DNA from 2 places in the Paenarthrobacter sp. NPDC091711 genome. Region 2 is predicted to be linked to the other one. Evidence: predicted binding sites of a transcription regulator. Region 2 holds the regulator's gene; the other holds the start of a gene.
What was found. The regulator Rex, encoded in region 2, represses fermentation and respiration genes when NADH is low (regulators of the CRP and FNR family bind a similar motif). The targets are predictions, from matches to a motif close to CTTGTGAANNNNTTCACAAG.
Positions count from the first base shown of each region.

Region 1: the regulator Rex is predicted to act here: its motif matches at 2,277-2,296, upstream of ACIQH5_RS12445 (queuosine precursor transporter).

Region 1 covers NZ_JBIVTF010000007.1:45,523-48,841, reverse strand. The annotation lists gene tgt (tRNA guanosine(34) transglycosylase Tgt) at 24-1,346, shown strand; gene ACIQH5_RS12445 (queuosine precursor transporter) at 1,364-2,074, opposite strand; gene ACIQH5_RS12440 (TetR/AcrR family transcriptional regulator) at 2,350-3,012, shown strand; gene ACIQH5_RS12435 (TIGR01777 family oxidoreductase) at 3,012-3,319, shown strand, end outside.
Region 2 covers NZ_JBIVTF010000002.1:509,894-513,212, forward strand. The annotation lists gene ACIQH5_RS05675 (hypothetical protein) at 1-257, shown strand, start outside; gene ACIQH5_RS05680 (hypothetical protein) at 520-1,326, shown strand; gene ACIQH5_RS05685 (redox-sensing transcriptional repressor Rex) at 1,375-2,082, opposite strand; gene ACIQH5_RS05690 (glutaredoxin family protein) at 2,159-2,413, opposite strand; gene ACIQH5_RS05695 (HAD family hydrolase) at 2,575-3,319, shown strand, end outside.

The DNA.
Region 1 (3,319 bases), on a different contig from region 2:
GTAAAGCTGGCACACTTGGTAGCGTGCCAGCTTCCGTTTCCGCTTCCGCGTCTGTGTCTTCCCCTCCTCCTGCGCTGCCTGACTTGGCTGCCCGGCAACCGGAGTTCTCCTTTTCCGTGGGCAAGCGCCTGACGGAAACGTGCGCGCCGTCAGACCCTCAGGTGGACGCCAACGGCGGCGCTTTCCTGGGCCGGACCGGAACCATCACCACACCGCACGGAACCATCCAGACGCCCGCGTTCATCGCCGTCGGGACCAAAGCCACCGTGAAAGCAGTGCTGCCCGAGTCCATCGCTGACCTCGGCGCCCAAGCTGTGCTGGCCAACGCGTACCACCTCTACCTCCAGCCCGGGCCGGAGATCCTCGACGCCGCGGGCGGGCTGGGTTCCTTCATGAACTGGTCCGGGCCAACCTTCACCGATTCCGGCGGATTCCAGGTGATGAGCCTGGGCTCGGGGTTCAAGAAGGTCATCGACATGAAGAATGTGGACAGCTCCGGACCTGATGATGCTGTGGCTCCGGGCAAGGAACGGCTGGCACACATTGACGACGACGGTGTCTGGTTCAAGTCGCACCTCAACGGGGACAGGCACCGCTTCTCCCCTGAGATCTCCATGCAGGTCCAGCACCGGATCGGCGCGGACATCATGTTCGCCTTCGATGAGCTGACCACCCTGCAGAACTCCCGTGCGTACCAAGAGGAATCCCTGGAGCGGACGCGTTTGTGGGCCCTGCGCTGCTTGGAAGAGCACGCTTCCCTGACTGCATCCCGGGTGGGTAAGCCCTACCAGGCGTTGTTCGGCGTGATCCAGGGCGCCCAGTACGAAGACCTGCGCCGCAAAGCCTGCCAGGACCTCGGAGCCATGCCGTTTGATGGTTACGGGATCGGCGGGGCACTGGAGAAGGAAAACCTGGGCACCATCGTGCGGTGGTGCAACGAGGAACTCCCCGAGAACAAGCCCCGGCATCTCCTGGGCATCTCCGAGCCGGACGACATTTTCACCGCCATCGAGAACGGCGCCGATACTTTCGACTGCGTCTCCCCCACCCGCGTGGCCCGAAACTCGGCGTTCTACACTCCCTTTGGCCGGTTCAACCTGTCCGGGGCGCGCTATAAAAACGATTTCGGGCCACTACAGGATGGCTGCGACTGCTACACCTGCGTGAACTACTCGCGCGCCTACATCCACCACCTGTTCAAAGCCAAGGAGATGCTCTCGGCAACCCTGATCTCCATCCACAACGAGCGCTTCGTGGTGAAGATGGTGGACGATGCCCGCCTGGCCATCGAATCCGGGGACTTCTTCGAGTTCAAAGCGGAGACGCTGGGCCGGTACTACTCCTGACCCTTCGCGTCGAGTTCCTACGCCGCGGCTACCCCGTAGCTGGGCTCGCGCTTCTTGATCCAGCCGACCACCAGCACGGTGACCGGGACGAACAGAAATTCCACGGCGGTCTTGTACACGAAGCCAACCAGGACGTAGTTCAGGAATGAGCCCGCGTCCGTAATGCCAATGACCGACGCCGCGATGCTGCAGAAGATCAGGGTGTCCACGAATTCGCCCACCACGGACGAGCCCATGAGGCGTGCCCACAGGCTCTTCTCGCCGGTGCGGGCCTTCATCTTCACCAGGATCCAGGAGTTGATGGTCTGCCCGGCAAGGAAGGCCAACAGCGAGGCGAGGACAATCTGCGGGACGGGTCCCAGCGCACCTTCGATGGCAGCCTGCTTGGCCGTGCCGTACTCGTCATTGAAGCCGGGCAGCACAATGATGATCCAGTAGCAGAGCGACGCGAACACCGAGAGAGCGAACGAGGTGATGATCGCTTTGCGTGCAACTTTGAAGCCGTAGACCTCGCTCATCACGTCGCCCAGGATGTAGGCGATGGGGAAGAGGAAGAATCCGCCGTCCGTGATGATCGGCCCGAGCACCACGCCTTTGGAAGCGCCAATGTTGGACAGGATCAGCACCACGGCCATGATGGCCAGCATGATGCCGAAATACGGGGAGCCGATCGACGCGAAGCGCGGCGCGGGCTTGCTCAAGGTACTGGAGCCTGAGGGCGAGGGCATGGGTCATCCATTTCGTAGTGGTTCGCGCAGGCTCCCTGATTGTGGCGCCCCGCTGTATTAGCACTGTGGTTGGTGGGGCATCCGGCCCGGCACCGGTTCCATTGTCCCACCCTTCGCCCAAACGCTCGCTCACATCCCGCGTGCTTCAAGCCGTCCCTCTCTCACATCCCGCGCGCTTGAGGCCAACGCTCTATCACCTCCCCTTTTGAACACGTTCAGAAATAATGGCATACTCATTCTTGAACACGTTCAAAACATTCCGTGAGGAGCATGGCATGGCCGCAAAGAGTGAACAGACCCGCCAACTCGTGGCCGACGTCGCACTGAAGATGTTCCGCGAAATCGGCTTCGAAAAAACCACCATGCGTGCCATTGCGCAGGAGGCGGGGGTATCCGTGGGGAACGCCTACTACTACTTCGCTTCCAAGGACGAGCTCGTGCAGGAGCTGTACATCCAAGTGCAGGATGAACACGCAGTGGTCGCGGCGCAGGCCCTCGAAGGGGTTCAGGATCTCGCTGGCCGCCTGAAAGCAGTGCTGCACACCGGCGTCGACGTCATGGCGCCGTACCACCAGTTCGGTTCCGACTTCATCGCGACGGCGATCCGGCCGTCGTCGCCCGTCAACCCGTTCGGTGAGGCGTCCACCGCCGCCCGCGAGGCTTCGCTCGCGATCTTCCGGTCCGCCGTCGAAGGTTCCTCCCCCGCCGTCGCGAAGAAGCTGCGCGGCGACCTGCCTGAGTTGCTGTGGCTGGCGTACATGGGCGTCGCACTGTTCTGGGTGTACGACAAATCCGAGGAGCATCGCCGCACGCGCAAGCTGATCGACGGCGCGGCTCCACTGGTGGCGCGCGGCTTGTCGCTGGCGAAAATCCCCGGCGTGAGCAAGGTATTCGACGACGTCCTGGGCCTCGTCCGCAACGTCAAGGAGGACTCGTGATGCACCGGACTGTGGTTCTCGCAGGTGCGAGCGGCTTCATTGGCAGCTACTTCAAGCAGCGTTTTCTTGAAGAAGGCTGGCAGGTACGGACCGTTGGGCGTGGCGCTTCGGCTGACGCGCAATGGAACGACGACGGCGCCATCACCAAAGCGCTGGACGGCGCCGAACTGCTGGTGAACCTCGCCGGACGGTCCGTGAATTGCCGCTACGACGATCGGCATCGCCGGGAAATTCTGGAGTCCCGGGTTCTGACCACGCGGACGTTGGGCCTGGCTGTTGCTGCGTGCGCCGAACCTCCCAGGACGTG
Region 2 (3,319 bases):
TCGCTTTGGCTGTGGCCGCCGCGCAGGTTGTCCTGGCCATGAAAATGAAGGAAGGCAAGGAGTGGGCACGGCTGGCGTTGACCATCGTGGCCGCCGTCTCTCTGCTACTGGCAATTTTCGGCGCAGCAAATGGCGGCGGATCGGGCATGGGACTTGGAGGCAACTGGTTCGGCTTCCTCGTCAGTGCTGTAGCAGTCGTCCTCATGTGGCTGCCGAATTCGCAGCTCTGGTTCAAGGCAGTGAAGGGCCAGGTCTAACGCTGACGCAGCTGCCGCCGTCGTGCGTTGTCGGTGGAAAAACAGTCTGAAGGCCGCGGTTGAATCCTCCGGGATCCCGCGGCCTTCATCATGAAGGCGTAAGCCCACATGATGATTTTTCCCGTCAGCGTGAAATACCTGCGTGTGATCGTCTGCCGCAAAAGGACCCGGGAGGTACGGTGGTAGCAGAACCACGCTGGGGGCAGGGTCATTTTGCTGATCCCGGCGGCCGCACAAGCAGTCGAACAAGCAAAGGAATGCCATGAGCAACCCTCCGTACCCGCCGTCCAACCCGGGCGAGAACAACCAGCCCGAAACCAGCGGCTCCCAGCCTTCTGCACCGCAGCCCCCCGCACCCCAGTACGGCCAGCAGTCTCCCGGTCAGCCCGCAGCTCCGCAGTACGGCCAGCAGTCTCCCGGTCAGCCCGCAGCTCCGCAGTACGGCCAGATGTCCCCTGAAGGTCAGCCTCCGGCGGCTCCGCAGTATGGCCAGCAATCCCCCGCTGCTCCGCAGTACGGTCAGCAGACCCCCGCTGCTCCCCAGTACGGCCAGCCTCCTGCGGCCCCGCAGTATGGCCAAGACACCAACTGGCCGAGCCAACAGCCCGGACCCACCACCGTGCCGCAAATGGTCAACATTGCTTTCTGGCTGATTGTTGGCGCCGCGGCTATCTGGCTCATCTCCATCATCATTTCCATCGCAGCCATCAACGACCCCGCGACGCGGGCCATGTTTGAGGACCAGATGGCAGCCAGCGGTGCGGGTGATATGAGGTTCGAGGACCTTCAAGGTGTCTTTGTGGGCATCATGGTAGCTGTCGGAATCATCGGGGCCGGGCTCTACGCCCTGGTTGCCCTTAATGTGCGCAAGGGCCGCAACTGGGCGCGAATCCTTGGAACAGTGCTGGCCGCAATCTCCATCTTCATGCTGGTGCCGCTGAGCCTCGCCACGCTTGCCGCGCTCCTGGGAATTGCCGGAATCGTCCTGCTGTACCTACCGGCGTCGGCTCCTTACTTCCGTAAGGCGCAGCCCTTCGGCAACACGTACCAGAACCCCTACGGCCGCTGAACACGCAGGGACTCCCAACACACCACGCGGGCGCGGACCCGGCGAAGGCTAAACGGCCTGACCCGGCGTCTGCGCCCGTTGTGCGTGGTAGGCGAGGATCTGGAGCTCGGTTGCCATATCCACCTTGCGGAGGTTGACGTGCGGGGGGACCTGCAGCAGCACCGGGGCGAAGCTGAGGACGCTCCGGATCCCGGCGGCAATGACCCGGTCACACACAGCCTGGGCCACGGTGGCCGGCAGTGCCAGCACCACCATGTTGGTGTGGGTCCGTTCCAGGACCCGTTCCAGTTCAGCGGAGTCACTAACCCGCAACCAGCCCACCTCGTTGCCGATCACCATGGGGTCGGCGTCGAAAATGGCTACGACGTCGAAGCCGCGGGATTCGAAGCCGCCGTACCGGGCAAGGGCTTTGCCGAGGTTACCGGCGCCGACGATCGCGACCTTCCAGTCGTGGGTCAGGCCGAGGGCCGCCGCGATGTGGCGGCTCAAATACTGGACTTCGTAACCGACGCCGCGGGTCCCGTAGGAGCCGACGTAGGAGAGGTCTTTGCGGAGCGTGGATGAACTGACGCCCGAGGCTTCCGCCAAGGCTTCAGAGGAAACCCGTTCAACGCCTTCGGCCAACAGAGAGTTCAGTGCGCGCAAATAGAGAGTCATCCGGGCCACAGCCGCGGGCGGGATCTGCTTTGTGGCAGGTTCGTTGTCCCCGGTTGTTGCTTCCGGGGACGGTTCCAGCGCAGTCACGGTACTCTCCATTGCGTCGCTTTGTTGTTCCACTCTATGACCCTCGGCCGGACTCAACAAAAGCCATTACTTGCGGGTAGTTCCACCCTCAGCCCTCCATGGCTTTCTTCAAGGTCCGGGTGAGCCGCTCTTCGTCGATCTTCCAGAAATCGCGCTGGATGCCGTCCACCAGCACCACTGGAATCTCCTCTGCAAACCGCTCCTGCAGTTGGGGGTCGCCGTCGATCTTCTGCTCGGTCCACTGCACGCCAAGACTTTTTGTGACGCGCTCGACGGCGGCACGCGCCGCCGTGCAGAGGTGGCAGTCAGCTTTAGTGAGGAGAACGACGTCGGGAATAGCCATGTTTCAAAGGTACCGGCCCAACGCCGCCTCACATCTCACACCCTTCCCACCACGCGCTCTCACATCCGTGCCCCACCCAGCTGCTCTCCCACATGCCACGCACCGGGGTGACAGCGCACGCGTCCTCAACGCCGGCCCCGGTGATTGACTAGACTCAAGGCATGCCCGAGGAGAAGAACGCCGCCGTGGTCGCAGATGCCTTGGTGCAGCAGGACGCCGTACAGAGGGACGCGGCCAAGAAGGACATCGCCCGGAAGTATGCTGGCGAGGCCGCTTTCTTCGACGTCGACAACACGTTGATGAAGGGTGCAAGTCTCTTCCACGTGGCGCGCAAGATGTACGAGCGCAAAGCGTTCACGCTTTCCCAGGCCGCTGGATTCGCGTGGAAGCAGTTCAAGTTCGTCATGCGGGGCGAGAACATGGAAGACGTCCATTCGGTACGCGACTCCGCCCTGACTCTTGCAGCAGGTATCACCGTTAAAGACATCAAAGCCCTGGGCGAAGAGGTCTATGACGAAATGATCGAGTCACGGATCTGGCCGGGAACCAAGGCGCTGGCAGAACAACACCTTCGGGTTGGCAGGAAAGTGTGGCTCGTGACGGCCACGCCCATCGAAGTGGCCACCGTTATTTCCACCCGGCTCGGCCTGACCGGCGCACTGGGGACCGTCGGCGAGGTGGACGACGGCGTGTACACGGGAAAGCTTGTGGGCGACATCCTGCACGGACCCGCCAAGGCAATCGCGGTCCAACTCGTGGCAGACCGCGAGGGGCTGGATCTGGACCACTGCTGGGCCTACAGCGACTCCGCCAACGACATCCCCCTGCTCACCATGGTGGGACATCCCGTGGTCATCAACCCGGACGCGAAGCTGCGCCGCCATGCCCGTGAAAACAATTGGCCCG